3 regions of the Paenibacillus sp. PDC88 genome follow, and region 1 is predicted to be linked to each of the others. Evidence: riboswitches for the same ligand, from Rfam matches in the RefSeq annotation. Region 1 holds a riboswitch; each other region holds the start of a gene.
What was found. Region 1 has a riboswitch for thiamine pyrophosphate ahead of BLW49_RS19665 (YkoF family thiamine/hydroxymethylpyrimidine-binding protein). Riboswitches for the same ligand answer to the same signal wherever they lie in the genome.
Positions count from the first base shown of each region.

Region 1 (10,015 bases):
GCTGTACAATCGATTTCAAGTAATGTTGCCTCCTTTCCTTCCATAATCAGATGAGTAGGATGCATTCAGATGAATGTAGTCATCGGGGCTTTCTCTTATCTTTAATTCATCATACAGGTGTTATATGCTTGGAAAAATAGAAACTTGGTTAATTAGAGTTTCTTGTTTTTAAATGCAGATTCGTGAATCGATGATGGAATCAACGCTTATGTTGCTGTTTATATTCTGTCAGGAAATAAAGGAATGCAAACAACGGTAACAGAACACCAAGCCACGCACTCCATATCCAGCCGCCGAATGCATAGGTTAGACCGCCAAGGAATGAACCGGCTGCCCCGCCAATGAAGAAGATAGCCATGAATATTCCGTTCAATCTCCCACTTGCTTCATTTCCGAGAGAGTATATTATCCTTTGGCTGACAACCAGGTTGCCGGACACAGCCATATCCAGTGTGATGGCTGAGATGAATAGCAGCACGAGTGCGACGTAAGAATGATCATGGAGCAAGGCAATGAGTAGAAAGGAACCCGTTGCGGTTAAGAGTGCTGTGAGAGTCAGGTTCTTAGTTAGCCCTTTATCGGCTAATCTTCCAGCAAGAGGAGCGGCTATTGCTCCTGCAACACCGACCAAGGCAAATAAAGCAATACCGCCTTGTGTAAATCCGAAGTCATTTGCGAGTCTGAGAGGGACGACGGTCCAGAAGAGACTGAAAGCTCCAAATAAGCAGGCTTGATAGAATGCGCGCCGTCTTAATATCGGATTCTTTCTGAATAATTGAATTAACGAGGCGACAAGGCTGAGATAGGTTAATTTATTTTCTGGTTTTCTGCGGGGTAAAGAACGCGAGAGCCAAATGGTCAATAGAGTCATGAGCACAGCAGACAGAACATAAATCATCCGCCATCCCCAGATGTCTGTAATGAAGCTTGCGACAGGCCGGGCCAGCATGATCCCGAGTAAAAGCCCACTCATGACGTTGCCTACCACACGGCCGCGTTCTTGTTCACTGGACAAGTGTGCTGCAAGAGGGACAAGAATTTGTGCAACGACGGAACCCGTTCCGATGAAAAAGGTTGCTGTCAAAAACAAAGGGGATTGCTTAGAAAAGGCTGCTACGATGAGTGCAACGACTACAATAGAGAGAACAGAGATCATAAGACGGCGGTTCTCAAGCTTGTCGCTTAGAGGAACAATGAATAACAGCCCGGCCACATAGCCTATTTGGGTTAAAGTTACGATGAGTCCAGCAGCTTCAGTGGATAGGCCCAGTTCTGTACTGATGGGACCTACAAGAGTTTGAGAATAGTATAGATTAGCGACAATCAGACCGCATGCGGCTGCGAAAAGAATCATCATCGCAGTAGAAAGCTTGCTTTGTTTGGTAATAACGTCCTCATTCATCATCATTCTCTCCTTTAACATGCTTAGATTAAGTAAACGAATCGTTCACTTAATCGTTGAACAAAATATATACTGAACGCAGCGTTTTGTAAATACCCAATTTTTCATTTATACTGGAACAAAGAACAAAGGATTGAACGGGGGGATTGGATTGGCGAAGAAGGGACGCCCAAGAGATGTGACGATTGAGCATTCCATATTGACTGCGGCTTATGATCTGCTGCTTGAAAGTGGATTTGAAGAGGTAACGATTGAAAAAATCGCTCAGAAAGCAGGAGTGAGTAAAGTCACCATATACAAATGGTGGCCTAATAAAGCTGCTGTTGCTGCGGATAGTTTTTTTAAGGGAGCGGCTAGCAGACTGCCTGTACCGGATACAGGATCGGTTAAGGAAGATATATTAATTCATGCGATGAACCTATTATTATATATGGCGGGCAAGGAAGGAAAAGTGATCTCTGAGCTGATTGGGCATGGACAGGGGAATTCAACACTGAGCGAAGTATTTAGGCAATACTATGTTAAGCCTCGACGCGCGGAAGCCGCAGGAATATTGAGGAAGGGGATCGAACGCGGTGAGCTGAGTGCAGAGCTGGATGTAGATTCTAGTATTGATCTGCTTTACGGTCCGATATTTTACCGTCTGTTAGTTACAGGAGAGCCGTTAGCTGAGGACAAGGTAAGACCCATTTTGTTAGCAGCGTTCGAGGGTATGAAATATTTAGTTGGCAGGGCATAAATTTAATTCAATTCAATATACAGGATGTTGCCGGGCAGAAGCTGTTAAAGTACTTTATGAACAAAGTTATGGGAGCAATCACTCTATCCTCGAAAGCACTAGACTATGGCTTGTCATTGTCCGGTGCTTTTTTTGCTGTACATCAAATTTAGGAAGAGACTTATGAAGTGAAACTGTCGCGCATTAATGGTATCATTGCAGTTACAAGAATTGAAACGTGAAGGCCAGAAGGAAGGTAACAAAGCGACATGACGACAATGCTGAATCGGAAGAAAATTAAACTGCTGTGCGGCAAGAAGTTCTATGAACGTGGTGAGGAATACTATAATGCGGGCATGGTTGGTGTTACGCTATCGGACGCATCGGCTGGCAATTTTCAGGCGGTAGTTAAAGGCGGCGGCAAAAATAAATATGATGTCTCGATCCATATGAATGCCGGAGGCGATGTGGAAGCGCAGTGCACTTGCCCTGCCTACACCAATTACAATTATTATTGCAAGCATATTGCGGCTGTCCTTCTTCAGATCAGCGAGATGCAGCAGGAGGGGCGGATTGAAGTGAAGTCATACCCTTCGTTGCTTCATCCCGAGACCGTCGTTCCAGAGGGACGTTTAACCCCGCGCTTCCACAGAGAAGCGAGTGAGGAGCAGCTTATAGAGGATGTGCTTGCCCTCTTCAGCAGCACGAGCCGAGTGAGTCCGGCAGCCAAATATATTATGGAGACAAGGGAGCCTCTTCGCATAGAGTACTTGATCAGGCCTGTTCCTTACGGTTTGAATAAGCAGATGATCGGGCTGGAGATGAAGCTTGGAGCGAAGCGCTTGTATATCGTTCAGCAGATGAAGCAGTTTCTTAGCCGGATGCAGCATGGGGGATCGTATGTCTTCTCGAAAAATTTTACTTATAACCCCGAAGCTCATTATTTCAGACCTCATGACGAAGCGGTGTTGAAAGAGCTCATCCAATTGGAGCGTCAGGAGGAGATGTATCACGAATCGATTAACTCTTATCCCGGACGTGGCAGAAATCAGGACAGGCTGCTGCTGATACCTCCGCTGGCATGGGAGCGAATCGCGCCCCTCCTTCAGAAAGTACCAGAGGCATATACGCAGCAGGAGGAGCAGATCTTCAGCGGCGTATCCTGTACAGACAGCCTGCTGCCCCTGGATTTTGAATTTACGAAGACGGACACAGGCGCAGGCTATGAGCTGACGGCTATGGGGATTCGCGATGTACTGATCCTGCCGGAATATCGGATGGCGTTAAAGAACGGTATTTTCTACAAAATGTCGGAGGAATCCGTCAGCCAGATCGCGGGATTACAGGAGAAGCTCTCACGTGTTCATATTCCCAAGCTTACGATACCTGCCAAACAGATGAGCCCTTACATGGAGAAGGTCGTTCCGGGTCTGATGCGGCTTGGGCGAGTGCACCTGGCAGAGGAAGTGTCCAGCCATATGATTCAGGTGCCGCTGAAAGCAAGGCTGTATCTGGATCGCGTTCGGGACAAGCTGCTGGCGAGTCTCGAGTTCCAGTACGGAGATGTCGTGATCAATCCGCTGGAGGAGAAGGCAAGGCTCCCAGAGAACAAGATCATTATTCGGGATAAGCCGCAAGAGGAACAAATTATCCGGCTCATGCAAACGAGTGATTTTACCCAGACGGAATCCGGATATTACCTGGAGAATGAGGATGCGGAATTTGATTTTCTGTATTACACGATGCCTCAGCTTGAGCAGCTGCTGGATGTGTATGCCACTTCAGCGGTGAAGGTAAGGGTAATGTCCGAGCCGATTGCTCCAAAGATTCATATGGATATGGATGAGCGTACCGACTGGATGGAATTTAAATTCGATATTAACGGGATACCCGTGAATGAAATCAAGCATGTGATCGAGAGCGTGGAAGCCAAAAGAAGATACCATAAGCTGTCGAATGGGGCGCTCATGCCCTTGTCAGCACCTGCCTTTCAAGAGATAGTGAGACTCATGAACGATATGGGCTTTCGCAAGGGAGAGATCGAGAACGGAATCATGAAGCTTCCAGTCGCTGCAGGACTCCGTGTGATGGACCGGGATCTGGGAGACCAAGTACAGTTTGGCAGCAGATTGAAGGAATTCATGGAGAATCTCGCCCATCCTGAACATATGGATTTCCCTGTTCCTGCCCGGCTGGCTCCTATTCTGCGAGACTATCAGAAGCAGGGATATCAATGGATGAAGACGTTAGCCTCCTACCGGTTTGGCGGTATTCTGGCAGACGATATGGGACTCGGCAAAACGCTGCAGAGCATCACCTACATCGTGTCTGAGCTTCAATCCATTCGAGAGCATAAGCAGCCTGTGATGATCGCAGCGCCTGCCTCTCTTATTTACAATTGGAAGAATGAGCTTGAGAAATTTGCGCCAGAGCTCACGACCGTCATCGTAGACGGAAGCAAGACGGAGCGGCTGAAGCTCATCCGCGAGCACACGGCAACGGATGTACTTATCACATCTTATCCGCTTCTGCGTATGGATGCGGAAATGTATGGAGAACGGCATTTCCATGCTTTTATTATGGATGAAGCGCAGGCGTTCAAGAATTATGCAACACAGACCGCACATGCGGTAAAAGCGATAAATGCGAGACACCGGTTTGCACTTACCGGGACACCAATCGAGAACAGCCTTGAAGAACTGTGGTCCATCTTTGACGTTGTATTTCCGGAGCTGTTCCAGGGGCGAAAAGCCTTCAACGAGTTATCAAGAGAAGCTATTGCCCGTAGAATTCGTCCATTCCTGCTGCGCAGAGTCAAGGCCGATGTTCTTGCGGAGCTGCCGGAGAAGATCGAGTCCTTGCACACTTCCGAGCTGCTGACCGAGCAGAAGAAGCTCTATGTTGCCTTTTTGGCCAAGCTGCGTGCTGAGACCGTGAAGCATCTGAGCGAGAAGCAGTTCGACAAGAATCGAATCAAGATTCTGGCCGGCTTGACCCGGCTAAGACAGCTGTGCTGCCATCCAGGGCTGTTCGTGGAGGGCTATCAGGGCAGCTCAGCGAAATTTGAGCAGCTGATGGAGCTCATCGAAGAAAGCCGGAGTGCAGGCAAAAGGGTGCTGCTCTTCTCTCAATTTACTGAAATGCTGGGCATCATCGGCAGGGAGCTCGGAGCTCAGGGTATTCCGTTCTTTTATCTGGATGGACAGACACCAGGCCAAGAGCGTGTTGAAATGTGCCAGCGCTTTAACGAAGGGGAGAAGGATTTCTTCCTTATATCGCTCAAGGCCGGCGGTACGGGACTTAACTTGACGGGGGCTGATACTGTCATTTTGTATGATCTGTGGTGGAATCCTGCGGTAGAGGAACAGGCAGCGAGCCGGGCACACCGGATGGGACAAAAGAATGTGGTTCAGGTTATCCGGCTGGTGAGCCGCGGAACCGTAGAGGACAAAATGTACGAGCTTCAGCAGCGCAAGAAAAATCTCATTGAAGAAGTGATTCAGCCTGGACAGGAATCCTCATCCGCCTTAAGTGAGGAAGAAATCCGCGAAATACTAGCGATCTAGCATGGATAATCCTGCATAAAAGAAAAGGATAGAATCGGCACATACCCGCTGTTGAACGGGTACTCGATTCTATCCTTTTTTACTTTAGTTCAGCTTGGATTTATCCTGTTGCTGCTCGAGCTTGAGCTTCTCTGGTGTAACGTCGTCTCCATTCGGATCTACAATGGTCAGTCCGGATATGGTGGACAATACCTGTCCGCGGATGGCCTTCAAATATTCCTCACGAAGTGCCTTCTGTTCGGTGATTTCCTCCGGTGTAAGGCCTTCCTTCTTCTGTTTACGACTCAGCTCATTGATTCTATTTAATGAAGGGATCTCCATGGTATCAGCCTTCCTTTCAAGCTACATTGTATCCTGACAGTTTACTGTATGATACGGCTTATTGCAACCCGAAGGGTAGAAGATAGGCTGTTATCTGCTACTCTACAGCTTTGGTTCTGAGCAGCGTAATACTCATTGCAATAAATATGAACCCTGTAGCTTTGTTAAGGATCGTCTTCATCTTGACGTTATTTCTCAGTTTACCCGTTGCTGTGGACGAGAAGGCGGCGATCAGGATGCTCCAGATTCCTCCGGTCAAGCAATATGTAAGACCAAGCACTACAAAAGGCAGTGGCGAAGCATCGCTGCCCGGGGCAATAAATTGCGGCATAAATGCGAGAAAAAACATGGCGACTTTAGGATTGGTTACATTCGTGAAGAGGCCTTGCGTAAATATTTTGGAATTCGATAACTCGGAAGGCATATCTGCAGGTCCACCATGAGACTTAGCCTTAGGCGATGCCTTGTCGATCAGCATTCGAATGCCGAGATACGCTAGATAAATTGCACCTATAACCTTGATGACATTGAACAGAACAGCAGAGCTCATCAAGATCACGGATAAACCGAACGCAGCAAGCAGTGTATGCACAACGCCCCCCGCGGTAATGCCAAGCGCCGAAACAATGCCCGCCCGCTTCCCCTGAGCCACACTTCTGCCAAGAACATACATCGTATCAGGCCCTGGCGTAATATTGAGCAGGATGGACGAGATCAGAAATACTTCGAAGTTAATAATACCCAGCATGTGGAGCCCTCCTTTGTTGTAAATATCATAATTCATGTTTAACAATTTGTGTAGACAATCGAGTCTTTACAAAACAGGAGAAAGCAGTATAATGGGTTACGATTGGAACAGCATAATCGAAATACAGCACTAGGGGTGCCTTTACTGGCTGAGAGACCAATACGTCGATGATATGGACGATGGCGGTTAACCCTTTACACCCGATCTAGATCATACTAGCGTGGGGAAGTGCGGGGATATGAAATGATATAGGCCCGGAACCGGCATCTGATCTGGACATAAGCTTCAGTTCAGACGAAACCATATTCTGGGCATCACATTTTATTGAGCTGCACTCACTTAGGGGTGCAGCTCTTTTTTGTGTTGTTTCAACAATTCAAACTTGAGGAGATGGAGAAATGAGTACAGAAGTATGTGGAACAAGTCGGATTGTGGGCTGTCGTTTTTCACTGTATCCGATGAGTGATCGATTTGTTGATATTATTCTGGGTGCAATCCAAGAGGCGGATACCTCCAAGGTATGGACAGAGACCGGTGATGTAAGTACCTGCGTACGCGGCAGGCTTGAGCATGTTTTTGACGTTATGAAGGCGATTTATCTGCATGCAGCCAAGACAGGCGAGCACGTAGTGTTCAGCGGCACCTTCTCTATTGGCTGTCCGGGTGATTCGGCGGGTGATGTGTACATGTCAGAAGATGCCGTTCGGATGAATGAAGATATGATCTCCTCCATCCGTATCGAAGGAGCAGCGGAATATGCCTTATATGCTCTCGGAGAGCCGGAATACATGAAGAAGATTGCGAACGTCGTTGATATTGCGAAGAAGGATGGCAGCTACGGCGGAGGTATTCATTACGCTACACGCTTAGAAGGGGATGTACATACCATTTTTAAGACACTGGAGCAGTCCTTTGAAGTGACGCAGGAATCGGTGTCCCATGTCGTAATGACCGTAACGCTGTCCTGCAACAGTCCTTCTAATAAGAAGCAAGGGGAGGCGGAATAACGTATGGGAGCCTGGAAGCTGCGTGACATTATCGTATTAAGCTCATTGTCCGTTGTTTTTGCCGTCATTTATCTCGTGTTCTTACAGATTGGAAACCTGCTCACCGGTGTCATGGGACCGATGGGTTATGAGGTGATCTTCGGAATCTGGTTCATTGTCTCGATTATTGCTGCGTACATTATTCGCAAGCCAGGGGCGGCCTTTCTGTCCGAAACCATTGCAGGCATTATTGAAGTACTGATTGGAAACACGACGGGTCCCATTCTTATCGTATCGGCGATGATTCAAGGTCTTGGAGCAGAAGTGGTCTTTGCAGCGGTTCGTTATCGTAAGTATTCGCTGCCCGTCTTGATGCTATCAGGAGTAGGGGCAGCAGTGTTCAGCTTCGCCTGGGGCTACTTCCGATCCGGCTTTGCTGCATTATCACCCGAATTTGTAATCGCAATGCTGGTGGTTCGGATCATCAGCGGAGCAATTCTGGCCGGTCTGCTCGGAAAATGGATTGCAGATGCGCTGGTTCGTACGGGTGTGCTGCGGAGCTTCCCGGTTGCCAGAGCAGCAGCCCGGTCACACAAAGCATAATGGTACTCCAAACACATAAAGATCGGCCGGCTGATGAGACACTTAGATCTTCTGCTGCCATTGAAGTGAGAGATTTGACTCTTCAATATGAGGAAGAAGCTCCGCTTGTATTAAATGGGATCACATTCGACTTGATTCCAGGTGAGATGCTGCTGCTCCTGGGACCTAGCGGGAGCGGCAAGAGCTCGCTCGCGCTGTGTCTGAACGGAATTTATCCGCAAGAGATCGAGTGTCTGGTTACGGGAAGCGTCAGGATATGGGGCAGGCCGATGGTAGAGCAGAGTGCAGCATTGCATGCGCAAGCTGTAGGGATTGTCTTTCAAGATGTCGACAGCCAGTTCTGTATGCTGACAGTGGAAGAAGAGGTTGCCTTCTGCTTGGAAAATGTGGAATGTCCACATGAGAGGATCCGCAGCCGAATGGATGAAGCGCTTGAGATGGTTGACCTGCTGCCGTACAGAACGGCTCAGATTCACACACTCTCCGGCGGCATGAAGCAGCGTCTGGCGATTGCCTGTGCACTCGCGCTTCGCCCCGGCATCCTTGTGCTGGATGAGCCGACGGCCAATCTTGACCCGGTGGCTACTCGTAATCTGGCTCAGCTCATCTCATCACTTCGCAAGAAGCATGGAATAACAGTGCTCCTAATCGAGCATCAGCTGGATGCCTGGATGGCAGACATCGATCGTATTGCGCTAATGGATCACGAAGGGCGGATATGCCGAATGGATGAACCAGGCATGTTTTTTTCCATGCATCACGCTGAACTGGAGCGAATGGGGATATGGGTGCCTGGTCCAGTGACCCTGCAGCGGCAGCTAAGTGAATGTGTACCGGGATCGACTGAATTTCTTCCACTCACCGCTGAAGAGCTCATCAATTACTGGATATCACGTCCTGCGCCTGAGCAAGGGCAGGTTAGTCAATACTTGCGGGAGAGGGCTGAGCAACCTCTGTATTCTAGAGGAGAGGAGAGACGTGTTCCTGTGCTGGAGGCACATGGATTGACATTCTATCGACACGATCGGCCTGTCATTCAGAATGTCACTCTGCGGGTAAGAGCAGGTGAATTCATCGCCATAACCGGACCGAACGGAGCAGGGAAATCTACGCTTGCCGGGCTTCTGTCCGGATTGCTCACACCTAAGGAGGGACGGGTGCTTGCTGGCGGAGAGGATATGACTCTGCTGCCGGAGTCTGTCATCCGCAAGCGCGTCGGCCTCGTCTTTCAGCATCCCGAGCATCAGTTCGTTACGGATAAAGTGAGCGAGGAACTCGCATTTGGACTGCGCCTGCAGGGCAAGTCCGCAGAAGAGGTTCAGCTGAGGACAGCAGAGCTTCTAGCCGAGTTCCGGCTGTCCCACCTTGCAAATTACAGTCCCTATGCACTGAGTCAAGGCCAGAAACGAAGGCTCAGCGTAGCAGCGATGCTTGTGGAAGAACAGCAGGTGCTTATATGTGATGAGCCCACTTATGGACAGGATGCCTATGCATCTCTAAGGCTGCTTGAAGCATTGAAGGCCAGAGTCCGGCAAGGGCTTACGGTCATTATGATTACACATGATATGGAATGGGTCCGCGCTTACGCTACCCGTGTGATTGTAGTGATGGATGGAAAGATAGAGCTGAATGACAGACCTTCAGCACTGTGGCACTGGCCTGAGGAGCGAC
Region 1 covers NZ_FNNT01000006.1:391,515-401,529, reverse strand. Annotated here, with positions in the region: gene BLW49_RS19695 (DUF817 domain-containing protein) at 1-19, opposite strand, end outside; gene BLW49_RS19690 (MFS transporter) at 200-1,402, opposite strand; gene BLW49_RS19685 (TetR/AcrR family transcriptional regulator) at 1,554-2,141, shown strand; gene BLW49_RS19680 (DEAD/DEAH box helicase) at 2,390-5,686, shown strand; gene BLW49_RS19675 (DUF896 domain-containing protein) at 5,771-6,007, opposite strand; gene BLW49_RS19670 (LysE family translocator) at 6,105-6,755, opposite strand; TPP riboswitch at 6,877-6,999, shown strand; gene BLW49_RS19665 (YkoF family thiamine/hydroxymethylpyrimidine-binding protein) at 7,154-7,762, shown strand; gene BLW49_RS19660 (ECF transporter S component) at 7,766-8,344, shown strand; gene BLW49_RS19655 (energy-coupling factor transporter ATPase) at 8,344-10,015, shown strand, end outside.

Region 2 (10,015 bases), on a different contig from region 1:
CAGGCATGATTACCGAGAGTGCATACCAGAGCTATTATCAAGCGGTGTTTACCAAAATGAAAACCCCTGTAGGTGGATGGGATCTTCTAATGATTCCAGAGCAGTTGCGTACCTTTATTGGACCGAAGACAAATATACCGGCAACGGCAAGCAGTGATGTTCTTCGTGCGAACGCCTCAATCCAGCAGTGGTACGGTGAATATAGTCTGCCAGCCGAGCCTTATGTGGTGAGGCAAGGAACGAATATCGCAGAATATGCTAGGACGAATAGAGGAATTGACGAGAAGTCACCTATCTTCCTGAAGAACGGTTATATTATCGTAAACTTCAATCTGGAATCCATTCAGGAAGGAAAGGTTAATGCTCCGCATTTGCAGTATATCCATGCTCCTTTAATGAATCAGTGGAAGATGGAAGGATATCAAAACAGAGTCTTCGATGCATACGGTCAAGCCTTTAGCTTACTGGATGGAGATGTTGTGTTCTATCATGCCGATCAATCGAGCCGGGATGATTTCAGTCCACAGGTTCCACATTAATAACAACAGGAGAAGACCCGGCTTCGGGTCTTTTTTTCATTACATCATTAATCGCCCGCCTCCGGCTGTTCCCGATTGACTTCAATCCTAACATTGGGAGGCGGCCAAAATGGAATAGCGGATGCTATTTTTGCATTGACTCCCAAAATCTTAGTATCAGTGAGCCTTCAAATTATGCTAATATATCATATTAGATGGATTGAGCTTTAGAGATTTCAGCAAGCTTGAAAAGTTTGCATACATCTCTAATCTTCAATGAATATTCGATTAAATATCAGAGACTAAAGGCGAATGCCATACAAGATAGGAGTAACTGCATTATATGAGTTTATTGACTGTAGAAAATGTCAGCCACAATTTTGGAGATCGCACATTATTTAAAAACGTTTCTTTCCGCTTACTGGCGGGCGAGCATGTGGGATTGGTCGGTGCGAACGGCGTAGGTAAATCAACGCTGATGAATATTTTGACAGGACAGCTGCTGAAGGACAGCGGCAAAGTAGAGTGGACACCGAAAGTCCGCTACGGATACCTGGATCAGCATACCAAGCTGACACCGGGCAAAACCATTCGTGACGTATTGAAGGATGCCTTCCTGCCTTTACTTGAACTGGAAAAAGAAATGATGGTCATTACCGAGAAAATGGCGGATGCCTCTCCAGAGGAATTAGAGCTGCTGCTTGAAGAAATGGGCGAGATTCAAGAGCAGCTGGATATTGGTGATTTTTATTTGATTGATGTCAAAGTAGAAGAGATGGCGAATGGGCTTGGCCTGAATGCGATAGGACTTGACCGGGATGTATCAGCCCTAAGTGGTGGACAGCGGACGAAGGTGCTACTAGCCAAGCTGCTTCTTGAGAAGCCTAACGTTCTTCTCCTGGACGAGCCTACGAACTATTTGGATGTTGAGCATATTGAATGGCTGACTCGTTATTTGAAGGACTATCCATATGCCTTCATGCTGATCTCACATGATACAGAGTTTATGAATCAGGTCGTGAATGTCATTTATCATCTTGAATTTGCGAAGCTGACCCGTTATTCGGCGAACTATAACAAGTTCCTTGAGATGGCTGATATCAACAAGAATCAGCATATTGATGCTTACGAGAAGCAGCAGGAATATATTAAGAAGCAGGAAGATTTTATTCAGCGAAATAAGGCTCGATATTCAACCTCAGGACGGGCGAAGAGCCGTGAGAAGCAGCTGGATCGTATTGAACGCATTGATCGTCCTGAAGAAGCGGCCAAGCCGGTGTTTGGTTTCAAGGATGCCCGCGCAAGCGGCAAGACCGTATTTGAAGGCATCGATTTTGAGATTGGGTATGACTACCCACTGCTTCCCAAAATGACCATGACGATTGAGCGGGGAGATAAGATTGCCATTGTCGGATGTAACGGAGTTGGTAAATCCACGCTTCTCAAGACAATTCTCGGAAAAATTCCTGCGCTGAGCGGGAAGACTTATCTGGGGGATTTCCTATTCCCGGCTTATTTCGAACAAGAAGTACGTCCTGGCAAAATTACACCAATTGATGATGTATGGAATGAATTCTCTCATTTGAATCAGCATGAAGTACGTGCGCATCTTGCGCGCTGTGGTCTTAAGAATGAACATATTACAAGACCGCTGAACATGCTGAGCGGGGGAGAACAGGCCAAGGTACGTCTATGTAAGCTCATGATGCGCGAGACGAATTGGATTCTATTCGATGAGCCGACCAATCACTTGGATGTGGTAGCCAAGGAAGAGCTGAAGCGTGCACTCAAAGAATTCAAAGGCACGGTATTGCTCGTTTCCCACGAACCGGATTTTTATGAGGATTGGGTAACCAAGACCTGGAATGTAGAAGAATGGTCAACTAAAGTTTAAAATCCTAGTCAAGTTAAGACTTTCCAAATCCTTGCTTATGTGTTAACATATTCAACGTAATTCTACAACTGTATAGTAATTTCACTAGGGGGGCTGCACGTGAGCGGCTGAGATGGAATGAATCGATTCCGGACTCTTTGTACCTGATCTGGGTTATACCAGCGTAGGGAAGTGGGAACTGATAGGATGCTAGAGCGCAGGCTTCATGATTCATCGATAGTGATACGCTCTGTAGATTTCATGTATCAGTCTTTGTTGCATTTTATCAATGTAAACTTAACCACTTCCATTAGGAAGTGGTTTTTTTGTTGCTGCGATGGCTTGCGGGACATGCGGGGATTTACCCACAGGCTTGTTTTCTCAATAAGGAGGTGATCTATCATATTGAAGCCCGAATTTGAACTAGAACTACATGTGATCTCTCCCTCCTCATCCCCATCTGACTGGATTCCCATATTCTCTACCCTATGGCCTTATACGACGGCTGTACATATCCGGGATAAAATCAGCAACGTGAAGGAAATCGAACAGTTCATAAATACCCTGATCCTTCATCACATTCCAGTGAGTAAGATAGGGCTTAATCGTCAAGAGGATCTGGTATACGAGTATGAGCCAGCCATTCTCCAAATCGGGATGAAGGAGCTTTATCAGATCGAGTCTCTCAAGAGCTCTATGACAAGACGTGGGATCACAAAGACACGTATTGGCGTATCTGTCCATTCCCTCCAGGAGGCAAAGCAGGCTGAGCACCTGGGAGCTGATTTTTTATTGTACGGTCATATTTATCCTTCCTCTAGTAAGCCGGGTGCTGCTCCGAGAGGAGTCGTCTCATTACAGCGGGTTTGTATGGAGGTGCATATTCCGGTTATTGCGATAGGAGGAATTAAGCCGACAGATATTGATGAACTCGTTAATGCAGGAGCATCAGGTATCGCTGTGATATCCGGAGTGATGAATGCAGCAGATCCGCTTGGTGCAGTGCAAGAATATCATCAAGCACTTTGTCGTTATGGAACGATCAAGTAAGGAGGAAGACGGATATGCAAGATTACGAGCAAAACGTGGATACCGCTCGCAGGTCAGAGTTTATCGTGGTTGGCGGAGGGATTATCGGTTCAGCCATTGCTTATTTCTTGGCAAGGGATGGTAAGGATGTTCTGCTGTTGGAGGGAGAGGGGATGGCATCGGGAGCTTCAGGAGCTGCTGCAGGTATGCTGGCGCCGCATTTAGAATCATTCGCAGTTCCTGCGCTAAAAAATTTGGCTGAACGCAGTCTTAAGCTAATCAAACCTTTAATTGATGATTTATCCGCTCTAACTCCTATCGATGTCGCATTGAATAGTGCTGGTTTTGTCTCACCGTTTATGAATGATTCTATGGAATCCATGAAAACGGATTATCAAGAGTACTGGAATCCACTCAAGCTTAGAAGGGAGATTCCCGCGATCTGTGACCAAGCAGAAGGCGCTTATTATTATCCTGATCAGCTTCAGCTGCTGCCTGCCCAATTGAATAGAGCTCTGATTGATGGAGCTAGGGTCAAAGGTGCACGTTATCTGGAGCAACAGCCCGTGGTTTCACTTAATATTCGGAATGGAAACGTTTGTGGTGTCGAAACATCAACAGGAAGCTACGCTTGTGACAACATCATTATCGCATCAGGACTCGGACTGGGTATCAGAGGGGGGCTGTCCAGCCTGGGGATCGATCTTCCTACAGTAGCTGTCAAAGGTGAAATTGTAGCCGTTTACTCACCTGAGATCAGATTGGATTATACCATTTATACACATGATGTTTATCTTGTACCTAAGCCAGGAGGGGAGATATGGATTGGGGCGACGAGCCTCCCTTTTCATAACGATAAGACGGTATCAGTAAAAGGAATACTTCAACTGCTCCAGAAGGGAAGCAAATGGATTCCGCAGCTTGAACACGCTGCTTATGCTCGTTGCTGGGCAGGACTCAGACCACAAACGATCGATGGATTGCCTTATATCGGCCAGTACAAAGGGATTACAGGATTATATATTGCGGCAGGGCATTATCGTAATGGAATTCTTCTAAGTGCAGTAACAGGAGAAATGATCAGCAGACTTGTCGCAGGTGAGAGTGAAGAAGAACTCGGAATAACCGAATTCTCACCTATGCGAAGCTTGGAGAAAGGCAGGTTGGTTCATTGAAGCTAGTCATTAACGGACAATATAAGCCAATTGACGATTCTATTATCTCGGTTAGCGATTTAATAGATTCTCTTGAGTTAGGTGTCAAAACGGTGGTGGTTGAGTGGAATGATCAAATATTAACAAAAGATTTGCATTCCACAACGAAGCTTACAGACGGAGACAAGATCGAGATCGTTCATTTTGTGGGAGGCGGTTAATGATGCTTAATATTGGAAATTATAGCTTTGGTTCACGGCTGTTATTAGGTACAGGTAAATTTGATGATCTGCATGTTCAGCGTAAAGCAGTTGAGATCTCCGAGACGGAAGTGCTTACTTTTGCAGTACGCAGACTGAATCTTGAGAAGAAGGATGAACCGCATTTTCTGGATCAGCTCGACTTATCCAAGTATACATTATTGCCGAATACGGCTGGAGCAAGAACGGCGGAGGAAGCTGTGAAAATAGCCAGACTAGCAAAAGCCTCTGGACTATGTGATATGATTAAGGTAGAAGTGATCGGGGATCAGACAACACTACTTCCAGACCCGCTGGAAACATATACAGCCTGCGAAACACTGCTTGCAGAAGGGTTTATTGTACTGCCATATATTTCGGACGATGTAATGCTTGCAAAGAAATTGCAGCAGCTGGGTGTTCACGCGATTATGCCGGGAGCATCCCCAATAGGTTCAGGACAAGGACTTAATAATCCGAGGGCACTGGAGCTGATCATTGAACAGGCGGCTGTTCCTGTTATCGTCGATGCAGGTATTCGTTCTCCTCGGGATGCATCCTATGCAATGGAGCTGGGGGCGGATGCCGTTCTACTGAACTCCGCAGTGTCTGGAGCAGGAGACCCTGTGAAAATGGCGGAAGCGATGAAATACGCGGTATGGGCCGGAAGGAAGGCCTACGAGTCTGGAATGATCCCGGTCAAACGCTACGCATCGGCAAGCAGTCCGATGGAAGGGATGATTCATACGTGAATAGACAGGATTTGAGCACAAATGCGTTAACCATACCTGATCGATACTCGAGACAGGAGCTGTTCGCGCCATTTGGCAAAGAAGGACAGCAGAAGCTGAAAAACAGCCATGTGGTCGTTGTTGGAGCAGGGGCACTTGGAACGGGAATTGCGGAAACGCTGGTTCGTTCGGGCGTAGGTCGTATAACGATCGCTGACCGTGACTATGTTGAATGGAGCAATCTCCAGAGACAGCAGTTGTTCAGTGAAGCAGATGCAATGTCCCGTCTTCCTAAAGCGATTGCTGCCGAGAACCGGCTTCGGCTTATTAATTCGGAAGTGCATATTAATGCTTATGTTCTGGATGTAGGCGCAGAGGAATTAGAAGAATTGATTACAGGCTCGGATCTGATCATGGATGCCACCGATAATTTCGATACCCGTCTGATCATTAATGATATCGCCCAAAAGCACAGTACGCCTTGGATATATGGGGGGTGTGTCGGCAGCTACGGTATTACATATACCATTTTACCTGGGAGAACCCCTTGCCTGAATTGTCTGCTGGGTGAGGTCCCGCTTGGTGGAGACACATGCGATACGGCAGGAATTCTTCCGCAGGCGGTCCAGATGGTCACTGCGAATCAGACAGCTGAGGCGTTCAAGCTCCTTACCGGAAACGATGAGGCGCTGAGAAGAAAGCTTCTTTCTTTTGACATGTGGCGCAATGAATATACTACGATTGGTGTTGATCTGGCGAAAAATCCGAGCTGCCTCTCCTGCGGGCATGAGAGAACATATCCTTATCTAAGTGCAGCAAATACCGATCGAACCGATGTGTTGTGTGGGAGGGATACGGTACAGATCAGGCCTGCACGCAGAAGAGAGCTTAACCTGCAAGAAACAGCCGATCGTTTGCGCGGTCTTGATCAAGGCAAGGTTGATGTGAATCCTTTTCTTGTCTCTTTTCAGCTAAAAGAAAAGGTTCGACTGGTCATTTTCAAGGATGGAAGAGCGCTGGTTCATGGAACGAAGGATGTAGCGGAAGCACGAACGATTTATCATCGATATTTTGGCTGACTCAATATAGCTGTAAAACAAAACAAAAATCCATTCCGAATCGAATGGATTTTTGTTGTTAGATTTAATCCTTGCTCTGAATGACAAGCAGAATGCCTTCCTTAATGCGAATCGTTCCTTTTGAGTTCACAATTTGATTGCTGATCCCTAGTGAATCCCCGATGGACAATACTGCGCCCGACAGAGGGTACATAAAGCCATCCAGATCAATACCGCGAACCTCAGTCGTTAAAGGGATTAGAGATATGTAGTCATATTCGCTTTTATGTATAGTAAGACAAGAATCCATTGCAGTAATCAGGTTGTTACGGTTTATGATACTGCAGCGTACACCTTGCTTGAGGGTCTTGGATAAGATCTGTATATTCGCCAGCGTATGATCGAGTCTCGAGCCTGTTGCGCCAAAAATAACAATTTCGGCTGGATGAAATGAGTAGGCATATTTTAGAGCAAGCTCTGTGTCAGACAGGTCCTTGTCAATGGGATCACACCTGACGACTTGGTGACTGTATTCTTCAATGCGTCTATATTGCTCCTCCGATACAGAATCAAAATCTCCAACCGCAATCGTAGGCTTGAGCTGCTGATTGACTAAGTACCAAGCGCCGTAATCGGCACCAATTAAGATGTCGTCTGCATTCAGCTTCTCAATATATTCCTCATGAAGCTCCCCGCCTGTAAAGATGGCAACTCGTGTGTTCAGCATTTGGTCACTTCCTTGCTACTTGTTATTCTTTTGAGTATAGTCCACAAATAAAGGTTGCACAAATGGATCGCCCTTGACTACAATGATACAAGTATTGAATATGACTTAATGAGTGAGGTATAGATCGTAAGTGGAAATGAATGTGTTTGAGATCTTTAGTATTATAGGCACAATTGCTTTTGCCATGTCCGGGGCGTTCGTTGCGATGGAAGAGGATTATGATATATTAGGCGTCGTCGTTCTCGGTATGGTTACGGCATTTGGCGGCGGAGTCATACGAAATATATTGATTGGTGTCCCCGTTACTACCTTGTGGAGTCAAGGCACGTTTATTATGCTTGCATTGTTCTCGATAGCAATCGCATTTATTCTGCCAAACTCATGGATCGGGCATTGGAAGAAGACAGAAATGTTCTTTGACGCGATAGGCTTATCGGCATTTGCCATTCAAGGCGGACTCTATGCTGCGGATATGAATCATCCGATCAGTGCGGTGATTGTTGCAGCAGTGTTAACAGGGATTGGCGGCGGAATTATTAGAGATCTGCTGGCTGGACGCAAGCCGCTGGTGCTCAGAGATGAAATTTATGCAGTGTGGGCTATTCTTGCCGGCTTGATGATTGGACTTCATATTGCGGAAGATACAGTAAGTTTACTCATTTTGTTTAGTTTGGTTGTCTTCTTCCGTATGCTATCTGTCCACTATCGATGGAGGCTGCCGAAGCGTACGCTGCAGACGGTTGAGAATGAAGCTCCGGTTACACCAAGCAAGCAGCACACTATGAATAAATAATATATTTGTTGATATAGCGTGGAAGAAGGGAAGAGTGCAAGAAATGATTCGTGTATTATTCGTATGCTTAGGCAATATTTGCAGATCTCCGATGGCCGAGGCTATTTTTCGCCACAAAGTAAAAGAGAGAAATTTAGAGAAACACATTCTCGTTGATTCTGCTGGAACAGGGGACTGGCATATTGGAAAGCCTCCTCATGAAGGGACACAAAAGATTTTAAATCTGCATTCGGTTAGTTTTGAAGGGATGACCGCAAGACAGGTTACAAACAGCGACTTCGGTTCCTTCGATTATATCGTGTGCATGGATAACTCGAATGAGCGAAATGTCCGTAAATTACCCGGTGCAGAACAAGCAAATATATTAAAATTCATGGATTTCCTTCCTGATGAGACACATAGAGAGGTGCCGGATCCATACTACACAGGGAATTTTGATGAAGTGCATAGACTGATTGATTTGGGGAGCGACGTGCTGCTGGATAGAATTACGACAGAGAAGTTGAAATAAAAACAGGCCGGCTCAAGGCAGAGCCGGTTTTTTTGTGTCAACAATTGGTGTATGATAGAACCTGGAATGTAAACGTTAACAAAGATTATGGGCAAATCGGGGAGGAAGAAGAGTTTCTCCTGAGCCGGATCTGTTTTTAGAACAGCTGTTGTGAACTACCTCATCCCCACACCCGTAGTGAATGTATTATTGTTTATCGAGGAAGTATTCGAGCGCGTCGGGCAGCTCATTTTGCCAGAAGCCCCACTGATGGCGGCCGTCTTTTTCTGTATACTTCACTTTTGCACCACGCTCTTCTAACAACTCACGAGTATCCTGATTCATTTCTACGAAGTTGAAGATGCCATGATCCGTCTCGAAGCGGTCTTCTTGCAGTCCCACGATCATCCAGATGCTGAGCCATGACAGATCGGTGGACTGTGCATACAGCTCTTGGGATTCGGGGTAAAAGGCACCGGACAAGCTGATAACCTTGCTGAACATTTCTGAATACATAAGCGCAATGTGAAGCGAAACACTGCCGCCGAGAGAGTCCCCGGCAAGAATTCTTTCCTCTTTTGTACGCCGAACCGGATATTTTTGCTCGATATAGGGAATGATTTCTTTCGCAAAGGCAGAAGTGTAAGCCTCAAATTGTTCTCCAAAAGGGGCATACTCCTGAGTACGAGTTTTTATGTCAACTTCAACGCCGACAATGATAAAAGGCTCTACACCTTCATCTAAGATCAAACGATTGGCGGTAGTAGCTATACGGCCGAAGTTGAAAAACTCCTCACCGTCCTGACAGTAGACGACAGGATAGCTTAATACTTCATTGTAGCCCGGCGGGAGGTAGATCCGGAGATTTCTTTTTGCGTTTAAAAACCGGCTTTCAATTTCATCCTTCAGGATGGTTCGTTTCAAATAGCGAGAATCCGTCATAAATCGTCACCTTTCTTCGTCTATGTTTTGCATTCGTTTTAACAATAAGATAAGATTAACCCTAGTTGCTCGGCTAGTACAAGCAACAGGTTTTTTCCACAACTGTTATACTAATATAAAACAACTGTTATACATACAAACAAAAGAAAAACTTGAAAAAATCAACGTTTATCTTTGACGTATGTGACAAAACAGGTGTATAATAATTCTATAACAGCGGAACTTGATATTCAAATTTTTTGTTGAGGTGAAGAAAAAAATGAGCAAGGTTCCTTATGAAGTTTATACAGAGGATGTAGAGGCTCTCTCCGTATTGTCTCCTGACGGTGAAATCGTTAACAAAGACAAAATGCCTGAGCTGTCCGATGATCAATTGAAAGAAATTATGTACCGTATGGTATTTACACGTACTTGGGACGACCGCGCAGTTAACCTGGGCCGCCAAGGGCGTCTTGGATTCT
Region 2 covers NZ_FNNT01000002.1:400,033-410,047, forward strand. Annotated here, with positions in the region: gene BLW49_RS08450 (DUF5704 domain-containing protein) at 1-539, shown strand, start outside; gene BLW49_RS08455 (ABC-F family ATP-binding cassette domain-containing protein) at 862-2,412, shown strand; TPP riboswitch at 2,489-2,599, shown strand; gene BLW49_RS08460 (thiamine phosphate synthase) at 2,797-3,441, shown strand; gene thiO (glycine oxidase ThiO) at 3,456-4,595, shown strand; gene thiS (sulfur carrier protein ThiS) at 4,592-4,795, shown strand; gene BLW49_RS08475 (thiazole synthase) at 4,798-5,565, shown strand; gene BLW49_RS08480 (thiazole biosynthesis adenylyltransferase ThiF) at 5,562-6,623, shown strand; gene BLW49_RS08485 (thiamine diphosphokinase) at 6,688-7,329, opposite strand; gene BLW49_RS08490 (trimeric intracellular cation channel family protein) at 7,466-8,122, shown strand; gene BLW49_RS08495 (low molecular weight protein-tyrosine-phosphatase) at 8,166-8,633, shown strand; gene BLW49_RS08500 (alpha/beta hydrolase) at 8,820-9,554, opposite strand; gene pdhA (pyruvate dehydrogenase (acetyl-transferring) E1 component subunit alpha) at 9,814-10,015, shown strand, end outside.
Region 2: another riboswitch for thiamine pyrophosphate. It lies ahead of BLW49_RS08460 (thiamine phosphate synthase); the one in region 1 lies ahead of BLW49_RS19665 (YkoF family thiamine/hydroxymethylpyrimidine-binding protein).

Region 3 (10,015 bases), on a different contig from region 1:
TCTTCGGGCTCAACTCTGTCCGGAGAGCTTCTGGATTGGCTTAAGACCATTTTGATTGCTGTCGTACTGATGCTGCTTCTTAATTTGTTTGTCTTCAATATTTCGATTGTTAAGGGTGAATCGATGCAGCCAACCCTAGTTGAACAAGATCGATTGTTCATTAATAAGATCGTATACGAATTTGATACGCCGAAGCGTCATGACGTCGTCGTGCTGCATGATCCGAGCCATACGCCTGATCGTAAAGAGTTTCTTGTCAAAAGAGTCATTGGTATTCCCGGCGATATGATAGAAATACGGGAACACGTACTATATATCAACGAAGAGCCACAGACGGAACCTTATACAAATACTTCAATTGAGGATCCGGATTTTGGTCCAATCCGGCTGGAAGAAGGCCGTTACTTCGTCATGGGAGATAACAGGCATGCAGGTAAGAGCAAGGATAGCCGATCATTCGGGAGTGTCTCGGCTAAAGAGATCGTCGGGAAAGCTGAATTTATTTTTTGGCCCATGAGTGATATGAAGAAGCTGTGAATGGGAACAGAAGATCAGGCTATACAGATATATGTGAGGAATTGACGTTTATTCCATTTGTGACAGCAAAGTTATTATGAGATTGATTGGATTAGAGGTGATAATATGATTAGTCGAGATTCGCTTGTAAGCCCGGGAGTACATTTTGAGTGGCTGAAGCAGGAAATTAAACAGGCAGCACCGTCTTTTGGAATCGATGATGTTGGATTTGCCTCTGCGGAACCGTTTGAATCCTTGCGTTCCATATTGCTGGAGCATCGTGCCAAAGGCTATGAGTCAGGATTTGAAGAGCCTGATATCGAGAAACGGGTGAATCCCGCGCTGGATTCGGGTAAGCCTGCTTCGCTTATTGCTATTGCCATCGCCTACCCTTCCAAGATGAAGGATCCGCCAAAGTCGGAGCCTGGCAGCTATAGAGGGATATTGGCCCGCTCAGCGTGGGGGCAGGATTACCATCATGTTCTGAGGGCAGCGATGGACAAGCTCACCGCCTTTATCCAGGAGAGGGTTCCAGAGGCGCGCATTGAGAATATGGTGGACACGGGTGTTCTGGTGGACCGGGCTGTTTCAGAGCGGGCGGGTATTGGCTTCAGCGGCAAGAACTGCGCAATCATATCACCCAAATTCGGTTCGTGGATATTTCTAGGGGAACTCATAACAGACATTCCTTTTACACCGGATGCACCGGTGACAGAAGGATGCGGAGAATGCACGAAGTGCATTGATGCCTGCCCTACAGGAGCGCTTGTTGGCCCGGGACAGCTGAATGCCCAGAAGTGCATTTCTTTTTTGACGCAAACCAAAGGCTTTTTGGACGAAGAATATATGAAGAAAATCGGGAATCGGCTGTACGGCTGTGACACATGCCAGATCGTATGCCCGAAGAATAGAGGGAAGAATTGGGATCATCATCCTGAATTTGCACCCGACCCCGAAATTGTCAAGCCTTTGCTTAAACCACTGCTCTCCCTGAGCAATAAGGAATTTAAGGAACGGTTTGGACACAGCTCTGCCGCTTGGCGAGGTAAAAAACCAATACAACGCAATGCCGTCATCGCGCTTGGTAATTTTAAAGATCAAAGCGCTGTACCCGAGCTGAGCGAAGTGTTGCTGCGGGATCCTCGTCCCGAACTGAGAGGAACCGCTGCTTGGTCGCTCAGCCAAATAGGAGGAGAAGAAGCAATGAATGTGATATCGGAAGCTGCTGCAAGAGAACAAGATGGGAACGTACTGAACATGCTGCAGAGAGCCCAGGAGAAGCTGCTCATGGGGCCTCTATCCGAGAAGAAGAAATACGAAGCAGAGTTTGCTGCTGAATATAGTTCGTCTGAATCGAGTTCATCGGATGGCAATAACAATGAGTCTAATATGGCGCTGAATCGCAATGACAACACGGCAGCCTGGAAGCCTACTCCGGTAACCAAGCTTACGGGTGAGCCTGTATATTATCATGAAATATCAACAGAAGCAGGAGAGCTTACACTTTGTGCCACGCAACAAGGACTTGCAAGACTCGATTTTGGTAACTACACGGTAAGAGAGGCGCATCTGCAGCAGTGGGCACGCACTTGGCTGGGTGAATATCATTTTGTACATGATCCTTCCCGGTTCCAAGAGGTGACATGGCAGCTTCAGGAATACTTGTCTGGAGAGCGTACAGAGTTCGAGCTTCAGCTGGATCTAAGAGGAACCCCATTTGAGCTGCAGGTATGGCAGGCGCTAATGGAGATTTCATATGGTCAGCATGTCTCAAGTCTCGGATTAGCGGAGAAGATAGGGAGACCGAAGGCTGTTCGCTCGGTTGTAGCGGCAGTTTCAAAAAATCCGCTTCCTATTATTATTCCTCATCACCGTTTGACGGGAAGTGAGGGTGGAGTAACGATATACCCTGGAGGGCTCCATGTGAAGGAACGCCTGCTCTCATTGGAAGCACAGACTACGAATTGACAAAAACTCCAAATTGCGTTTGCTAGCCGCGTTTCTACATGCTATGATATCGTGTATGATGCGTTAAGAATAGCAATCAAGCAAAAAACAGGGGTGTATAAGTATGGATATCGTTATTCCCATTATTACACTAATTGTAGGCCTCGTTGGGGGATTCTTTATCGGTGCATTCTATCTGCGCAAGCAGCTTGAGAAGATGCAGAGTGATCCTGAAGCTCTACAAAAAATGGCAAAACAAATGGGCTACAATTTGAACAGCAAGCAGATGCAGCGTGCTCAACAGATGATGAAATCCCAGCAGGGCGGAAATGGTGCAGGCAAGATGCAGCCGCCTATGCGCAAGAATCAGGGAAGAAAAAGATAATGCTGCTATCTTGCCTGCCAGGTACAGGTGTATGCCGCTTGGGAGGAGGAAGAAGGAATGGCTGGAGTTAAAGATTACATGAACTCTTCTGTCGGCGCTAATCGCGAGAAGATTGAGTATCATGTTGAACAGATATTGAAGCTGATCGGTGAAGATACAGAACGCGAAGGTCTGCTGGAAACACCGGCTAGAGTTACCCGTATGTACGAAGAGATTTTTGCGGGCTATGAAGTAGATCCTAGAGATGTACTTGGTGTCACTTTTGATGAGAATCATGAAGAGCTTGTCATTGTGAAGGATATTGTGTACTACAGTCAGTGTGAGCATCATATGGCTCCGTTCTTCGGTAAGGTCCATATCGGATATGTACCAAGTGGACAAATTGTCGGGCTTAGCAAGCTTGCGAGACTGGTTGAGGCGGTAACTCGTCGTCTGCAGGTACAGGAGCGGATTACTTCTCAAATTGCGGACATCCTTGAGGATGCGCTTAACCCGAATGGGGTCATGGTTGTTGTAGAAGGAGAACATCTATGCATGTGTGCTCGTGGTGTGAAGAAGCCGGGCAGCAAGACAGTAACTTCTGCTACACGTGGTACATTCCGGGATAATGCAGCTTCCCGGGCTGAGTTCCTATCTCTTGTTAAAGGTTAATCTTGAAATTTCGGAAAGTCTTGATCGTACTGATCAAGGCTTTTTTATTAGGGGGAGATGAGGCGCATGGCGAGCGAAGATACAATGCTTCACAAATTCAAGGAGATCCAAATCTGGGAATCGCCGCTCATGAAGAAGGATGAGGACGTGCTTGAAGCTTTTGCATGGGAAGAGGTGATGTGCAGGCAAGTGGGGCTGGGGCATCGCCCTGTCGCTCATCTCTGGCGTCACGAGAATGCGCTTGTCATCGGTCTCCGGGACCACAGGCTGAAGCAGGCTGAGGAGGCCATGCAGCAATTTCGGAATAAGGGGATAAGCTCCTGTGTGCGTCCTTCCGGAGGTGCGGCGGTCAGACTGACCAGAGGAGTGGTGAATCTTAGTCTCATTCTTCCGAACCCTGGACATGCGATTAATATTCATGATGATTTTAAATCCATGGTTGAATATATCCGGAAAGCGATTCTTCCCTGGGGAGGACATGCAGTGGCAGGAGAAATCGAAGGAGCCTATTGCCCGGGAGACTATGATGTAGCGATCAATGGACGGAAGTTTTGTGGAATTGCCCAGCGTCGTTTGGCCAAGGCTTATCTTGTTACTGGCTTTATTATCGTGGAAGGAAGAGGGGATGAGCTGACAGAGGACATCATCCAGTTCTATGATCAGGCAGCCGGAGATGCTGATGAGGGCTATCCTCAAGTGAAGTACGGAAGTATGGGGAGTCTAAATGAACTGTCAGATGTACCTTCTGCTGAGGCGTATATGCAGTCTTTAATAGAAACGATCGGTTCTTCGGCAGAGAAGGTGTATACCGGAGTTAGACCGTCTGTTCCTCGATCCGAGGTGGAACGCACAGTGGCTGTATTAAAGGAACGTTACGATTAAGCTCATCCCCAAAAGGTGTAGTGACAATAAAAGACCTCGGAGGGAGGTCTTTTACTTTGAGAATAGGGGTGCAGTTAGAGAGCCCACATTTATTTTGAAAAAATAAGGAGAGCTGCCTTGATGTTCTCCCTACGGTCAATAAGGAGTCCATTTCAGCTTGCGGGCTTCTTGGAAACGTTCTGCCACAGCAGGCCAGTATACAACGTTCCACCAGTCGGTAATGTATTTCTTGCGTTCATTCTGATGCTTCAAGTAGTAGGCATGCTCCCACACATCCAGCGGAAGAAGAGGAACAATATCATACTGAGATAGATTTTGATGCTTTTCTGCCTGTAATATTTCTAACCGATGCGCTCTTGGGCTCCACACCAATACAGCCCAGCCGCCGCCTTCCACCTTATTGGCTGCTTCTGTAAAGTGCTTCTTAAATGCTTCATAGCTTCCAAAATCCTTTCTGATCTGTTCTCCCAGTGACCCGACAGGCTTTCCGCCGCCATTTGGGCTCATGATGTTCCAGAAGATGGTATGAAGGTAATGCCCTGCTCCGTTAAAGGCCAGCTCTCGTTCCCAATGCTTCACAAGCTCGAAATTCCCGGTTTGCCGTGCTTCCTGAAGCTTCTTCTCCGCGGTGTTAAGATCGTCGACATACGTCTTATGATGCTTGTCATGATGGATGCGCATCGTCTTCTCATCAATATAGGGCTCCAGCGCATTGTAGGGATAAGGCAGCGGCGGCAGCTTGTGTCCTCCAATCGGAACAGGAGACTCAGGAGGGGAACTGTCTGCTGATGCAGTGTCTGATACAGTGAGAGCTGAGGATAATTGCTGAACCAATTCCTCCGAAGCTCCAGTTCGCGGTGTCGACACCTCCGGATAAGGGAAGGGCTCTTCGTTCCAGATGCTTATAGGTTTTACTCTTTGGGAAATGGCTGCGGGTTGATCCAGTCCTCGGAGCCTGTTCACCGTCTGCTCTGATTGGCCCTGGATATATCGAAAAACAACCTCGGCAGCAGGGTTGCTTGATAACGCGGTGCTATGCTCAAGAATGTGGCCGAGGTGACGATGGAATTCCTTCGATTGGGTAAACGAAGCGGCCAGCAGCACATCCAGCTGAGCAAGCGCATAATCATCTGGAGGCTGTACGCCTGTGCTTACCCGCTGAAGCAGATCATCTGCTGCATCAGCCGATCGCTGGAATACGCTTCCCCATTCATTGAGAAGCTTCACATAGGCCTCCTCAAGCTCCGGTGCAATCGATGTAATCATATTTGTGCAACCCATTTCAGTATCCTTCCAAGTCCTTATCTCTTCCAGCGCGCGCAGCGGTAAATAGGGTCCATAACTGAGCTCCATAAGCTCGGCACCTCCCAAGAATCATTCTTATCAAATCAATGTTGTGCATAACAGCAGGCGGCGTAATGATCTAACGTATACTTATTCTCATTAGGGCTTGGACTATGATGACTTGTCAAAATAAGAGAGCGTTTAAAAAAGAATACGAAGAAGGCACCTATTTAAAGGTGCCTCAGCTTGATCTATTTTTGAGCGAGACTTATACCGCCAAGGAATGAAGACACCTTGTTCAAGTACTCTCTTGGATGCTCTCTGTATATGAGCTCGTGACGTGCTTCCTCTACAATCCACACATCAGAGTTTGGATTCGTCTGGTTACTCGCAAAGAGCTCTGCCATTGGGTAAGGCGCCTTCTCATCCTGGGTCCCGTGGATGAAGAAGATAGGAATGTCATAAGCCTTTGATCTTACCTCCTGATAAGGGATGGAGTTTAGACTGGTGCCATTCAGGATTGGAAACAGCATGGTCAGAATTTGTAGCGTAGGCTGCTTCGGCAAGTCAATCTGATTCTGTATATTATGATACAGCGTATCCGGCTCCAGCAGGAAGGTGCTGTCAAGAATCATGGCATCAATGTCCTCAGTTTGAAGGGCAGCCTGAAGGGCGGTCCCTGCACCCATCGAGAAGCCCCATACGACAACTTCTTGAGCTCCCTTTTGCTTAGCGAGCTGAACTGCGCCGAGAAGCTGCTTCGATTCTGCCTTCCCGCCCGTAGCAACGACTCTTGTGCTCTGGGAGGCGAAGCCATAATCGAACATAATGACATTAAAATTCTGCTGATGAGCGTAATGGGCCAAATCATACATGGGAATCCAGGATTCTTCCCGGTTGGCCCCATAGCCGTGACTGAACACAATCGTTTTGCTGCTGTTCTCCTCGGCAGGAATGTACCAGCCGCTGACGTCCCGGCTTCCGTCCGTAGCAGGGAAAGTCACCTCTTCATACTCCATACCCTTGGACAGCAGGGGATTGGAATATACCGGAGCTACTGCCGGGTAGGACAGTACCCATGCGATATAGGCATGAAGAGCAATAAAGCAAAATACGAGGAAAAATATAATCGATAAAATAAGAGCAACCACAATATGCTTAAAACGGATGAGCCGAGTGGAAAGTGCGGGAGGAGCACTCGATACGTTCTGATTAAGGGATCTATTCTCGGAGATAGGAAACATCATACTCCTCCTTCCAATAGAATGTTATATAGGACTAAATTACTAAATCCAACCTATGAATAAAGTTGAGGTTGGTATAACTTATTCTTTATCCTATGATGCGTCCTGTCTAATGTCAATTGATTGGGACTAATTGTTACACACTTGTAATGTAAGTGAAATTATTGGTGAAAAATGTTTGTCAAGTGAAGGAAGACTTATTCCAAAATTTCTCCATTATGATCGATTGTTGAGAGAAATGAGCGGTTTAATTGAGATTAATTCTCAATTAAACCTTTACTTTGGTCATCGATTCTCATATAATTTATGTAACCAGGTTTCACGTGATGAAACAGAGAGGGGATTATGCCATGGAAGAGCAAGATCGCAAATTAACGGTTCGAGCGGTCGAGAGGGCATTGGATATTTTGTTATGCTTTACAGAGCAATCAGATCTGGGTCTTACAGAAATTTCGGGTAAGATCGGTTTACATAAAAGTACCGTTCATCGTTTAATGACAACACTGGAGGACAGGGGGTTTGTTGTGCGCAATCCTTCAACGGAGAAGTATAGGCTTGGTATTCGCATATGGGAGCTTGCGGCACATATGTCCCAGAGTGATGACCCGGCGATTCTACTGCTGCCTGCGATGGAGCGCCTTCGTGATCGCTTGGGAGAGACCGTTAGCTTGTATTTGAAGGACGGCAATGAGCGGATACGCGTTCAGGCCGTACAGAGCAATCAAGCGATCCGAAGGGTAGCACCTGTTGGTGTAAGGCTGCCCTTGTCCGTTGGTGCATCAAGCAAAGTGTTGGTTGCGTTTGCAGCAAGAGAAGAGCAGGAGCAGCTGATACGCAATTTTGATATCCCCTTGTCCGTTGATCAAGATATTTATATGAGTCAGCTGCAAGAGATCCGAGAATTGGGATATGCAACGAGCTATGAAGAGAGAGAGCCTGGAGCAGCAGCGGTATCAGCGCCGATCTTTGATCGCAAGGGTAAGGTGGCAGCGGCACTGTCATTATCCGGACCCGTCAGCAGGCTGTCGGAAGAGACACTTCGGGAATATGCGCCTATTGTTATGGAGACGGCGGCACAAATGGGTTTCATGCTGAGGTAATTCTCTCGGATTGGATGGAAAATAAAGGTTGAAAATATGCTCTGAATGAGATAATCTTGTATGGACCTTGATGCAGACGAAGGATGAGGTCAATCCATTTCTTTTAAACAACAATAACAATTTACTAGGGGAGCCCGAAATGCCGGGCTGAGATGGCACTGCAAGGTGCCGGACTCTTTGGACCTGATCTGGATCATACCAGCGTAGGGAAGTAATTGGCGATATAATGTGGATAGGATCCGTTGTATGCGGTGATGGCTCTGTTAGTGGTCTATGCAGATCTATTAGCCTGTACACCAAGATCTTATTTGGATTAGAGCTGATTCCCCTGTGGGAATGGGCTCTTTTTTTGTTGCCGCAGCTTCTATATAACTGGCTATCGTTTGTGAAGCTTCTGTCTTTCAAACGCAGCTCAGGAGAGGGCTACCCAACTCGACAAAGGAGGAAGCACATATGAATCATTCGAACAAAGGATTGAACACAGAGACATCGGCTATAAGAGGAGAACAATTAAAGATCGAATCTGGAAGGCTACAGCCATTCCCCGCCAGCAAGAGGGTATATATCCAAGGATCAAGGCCGGACATTGCCGTACCCGAACGTGAAATTGAGCTCCATCCCACCAGCACACCCCAAGGAGTAGAGCAGAATGAGCCATTTCGGGTTTACGATACGAGTGGACCCATGGGTGACATGAATACTGAAGTTGATATTCGTCAAGGCCTTCCACTCTTGCGTCAGAATTGGATCCTTGAGCGTGAAGATGTTGAGTTTTATGAAGGAAGAGAAATACGGCCAGAGGATAATGGGATTCGATCGGACAGAAGTGCCCAGCAGGAGGTAGAGGTGTTCCCGGGCGTCAGAAGACAGCCGCTCAGAGCCAAGTCAGGGCGATGTGTAACTCAGATGCATTATGCCAGAAAAGGGATCGTGACGCCTGAAATGGAGTTTGCAGCGATCCGCGAGGGGCTTGATCCGGAGCTTGTAAGGAGTGAGATTGCAAGAGGAAGGGCAATCCTGCCTGCAAATATTAATCATCCGGAAAGTGAGCCGATGCTGATCGGAAGCCGATTCCATGTTAAGATCAATGCGAATATCGGAAACTCTGCTGTTTCCTCTTCGATTGAGGAGGAGGTAGAGAAGATGAGCTGGGCTGTGCACTGGGGAGCGGATACAGTCATGGACCTCTCGACGGGCCGCCATATTCATACGACTAGAGAATGGATTATCCGCAATTCTCCTGTACCCATTGGGACAGTTCCACTCTATCAAGCGTTGGAGAAGGTGAACGGGGAGGCAGAGAAGCTCTCCTGGGAAATATACCGAGATACGCTGATCGAGCAGGCGGAGCAGGGTGTTGATTATTTTACGATTCATGCAGGCGTTCTTCTAAGATATATTCCAATGACAGCAGAGCGGATGACTGGAATTGTGTCACGGGGCGGTTCCATCATGGCAGCTTGGTGTCTGGCACATCATCAGGAGAACTTTTTGTACACTCATTTTGAAGAGATTTGTGAGATTATGAGCCGATATGATGTTGCTTTTTCACTTGGAGATGGACTAAGACCCGGCAGCATCTATGATGCGAACGATGAAGCCCAGATGGCAGAGCTGGCGACGCTCGGGGAGCTGACGAAGATCGCCTGGAAGCATGATGTGCAGGTGATGATTGAAGGTCCCGGACATGTACCCATGCATAAGATCAAAGAGAACGTCGATCTGCAGATGGAGATTTGTCAGGAAGCTCCATTTTACACGCTGGGTCCACTTACAACAGATATTGCTCCGGGATATGATCACATTACATCTGCGATCGGGGCAGCGATGATCGGCTGGTTTGGCACCTCTATGCTGTGCTACGTTACGCCGAAGGAGCATTTGGGACTGCCGGATAAGAATGATGTAAGGGAAGGGGTCATTGCCTATAAGATCGCTGCCCATGCTGCCGATCTGGCCAAGGGTCATCCTAGAGCGCACAGAAGAGATGATGCCCTCTCCAAAGC
Region 3 covers NZ_FNNT01000005.1:38,647-48,661, reverse strand. Annotated here, with positions in the region: gene lepB (signal peptidase I) at 1-537, shown strand, start outside; gene queG (tRNA epoxyqueuosine(34) reductase QueG) at 643-2,484, shown strand; gene BLW49_RS16130 (YneF family protein) at 2,588-2,848, shown strand; gene folE (GTP cyclohydrolase I FolE) at 2,906-3,499, shown strand; gene BLW49_RS16120 (lipoate--protein ligase family protein) at 3,566-4,381, shown strand; gene BLW49_RS16115 (Fe-Mn family superoxide dismutase) at 4,517-5,734, opposite strand; gene BLW49_RS16110 (alpha/beta hydrolase) at 5,917-6,909, opposite strand; gene BLW49_RS16105 (IclR family transcriptional regulator) at 7,260-8,009, shown strand; TPP riboswitch at 8,126-8,236, shown strand; gene thiC (phosphomethylpyrimidine synthase ThiC) at 8,463-10,015, shown strand, end outside.
Region 3: another riboswitch for thiamine pyrophosphate. It lies ahead of thiC (phosphomethylpyrimidine synthase ThiC); the one in region 1 lies ahead of BLW49_RS19665 (YkoF family thiamine/hydroxymethylpyrimidine-binding protein).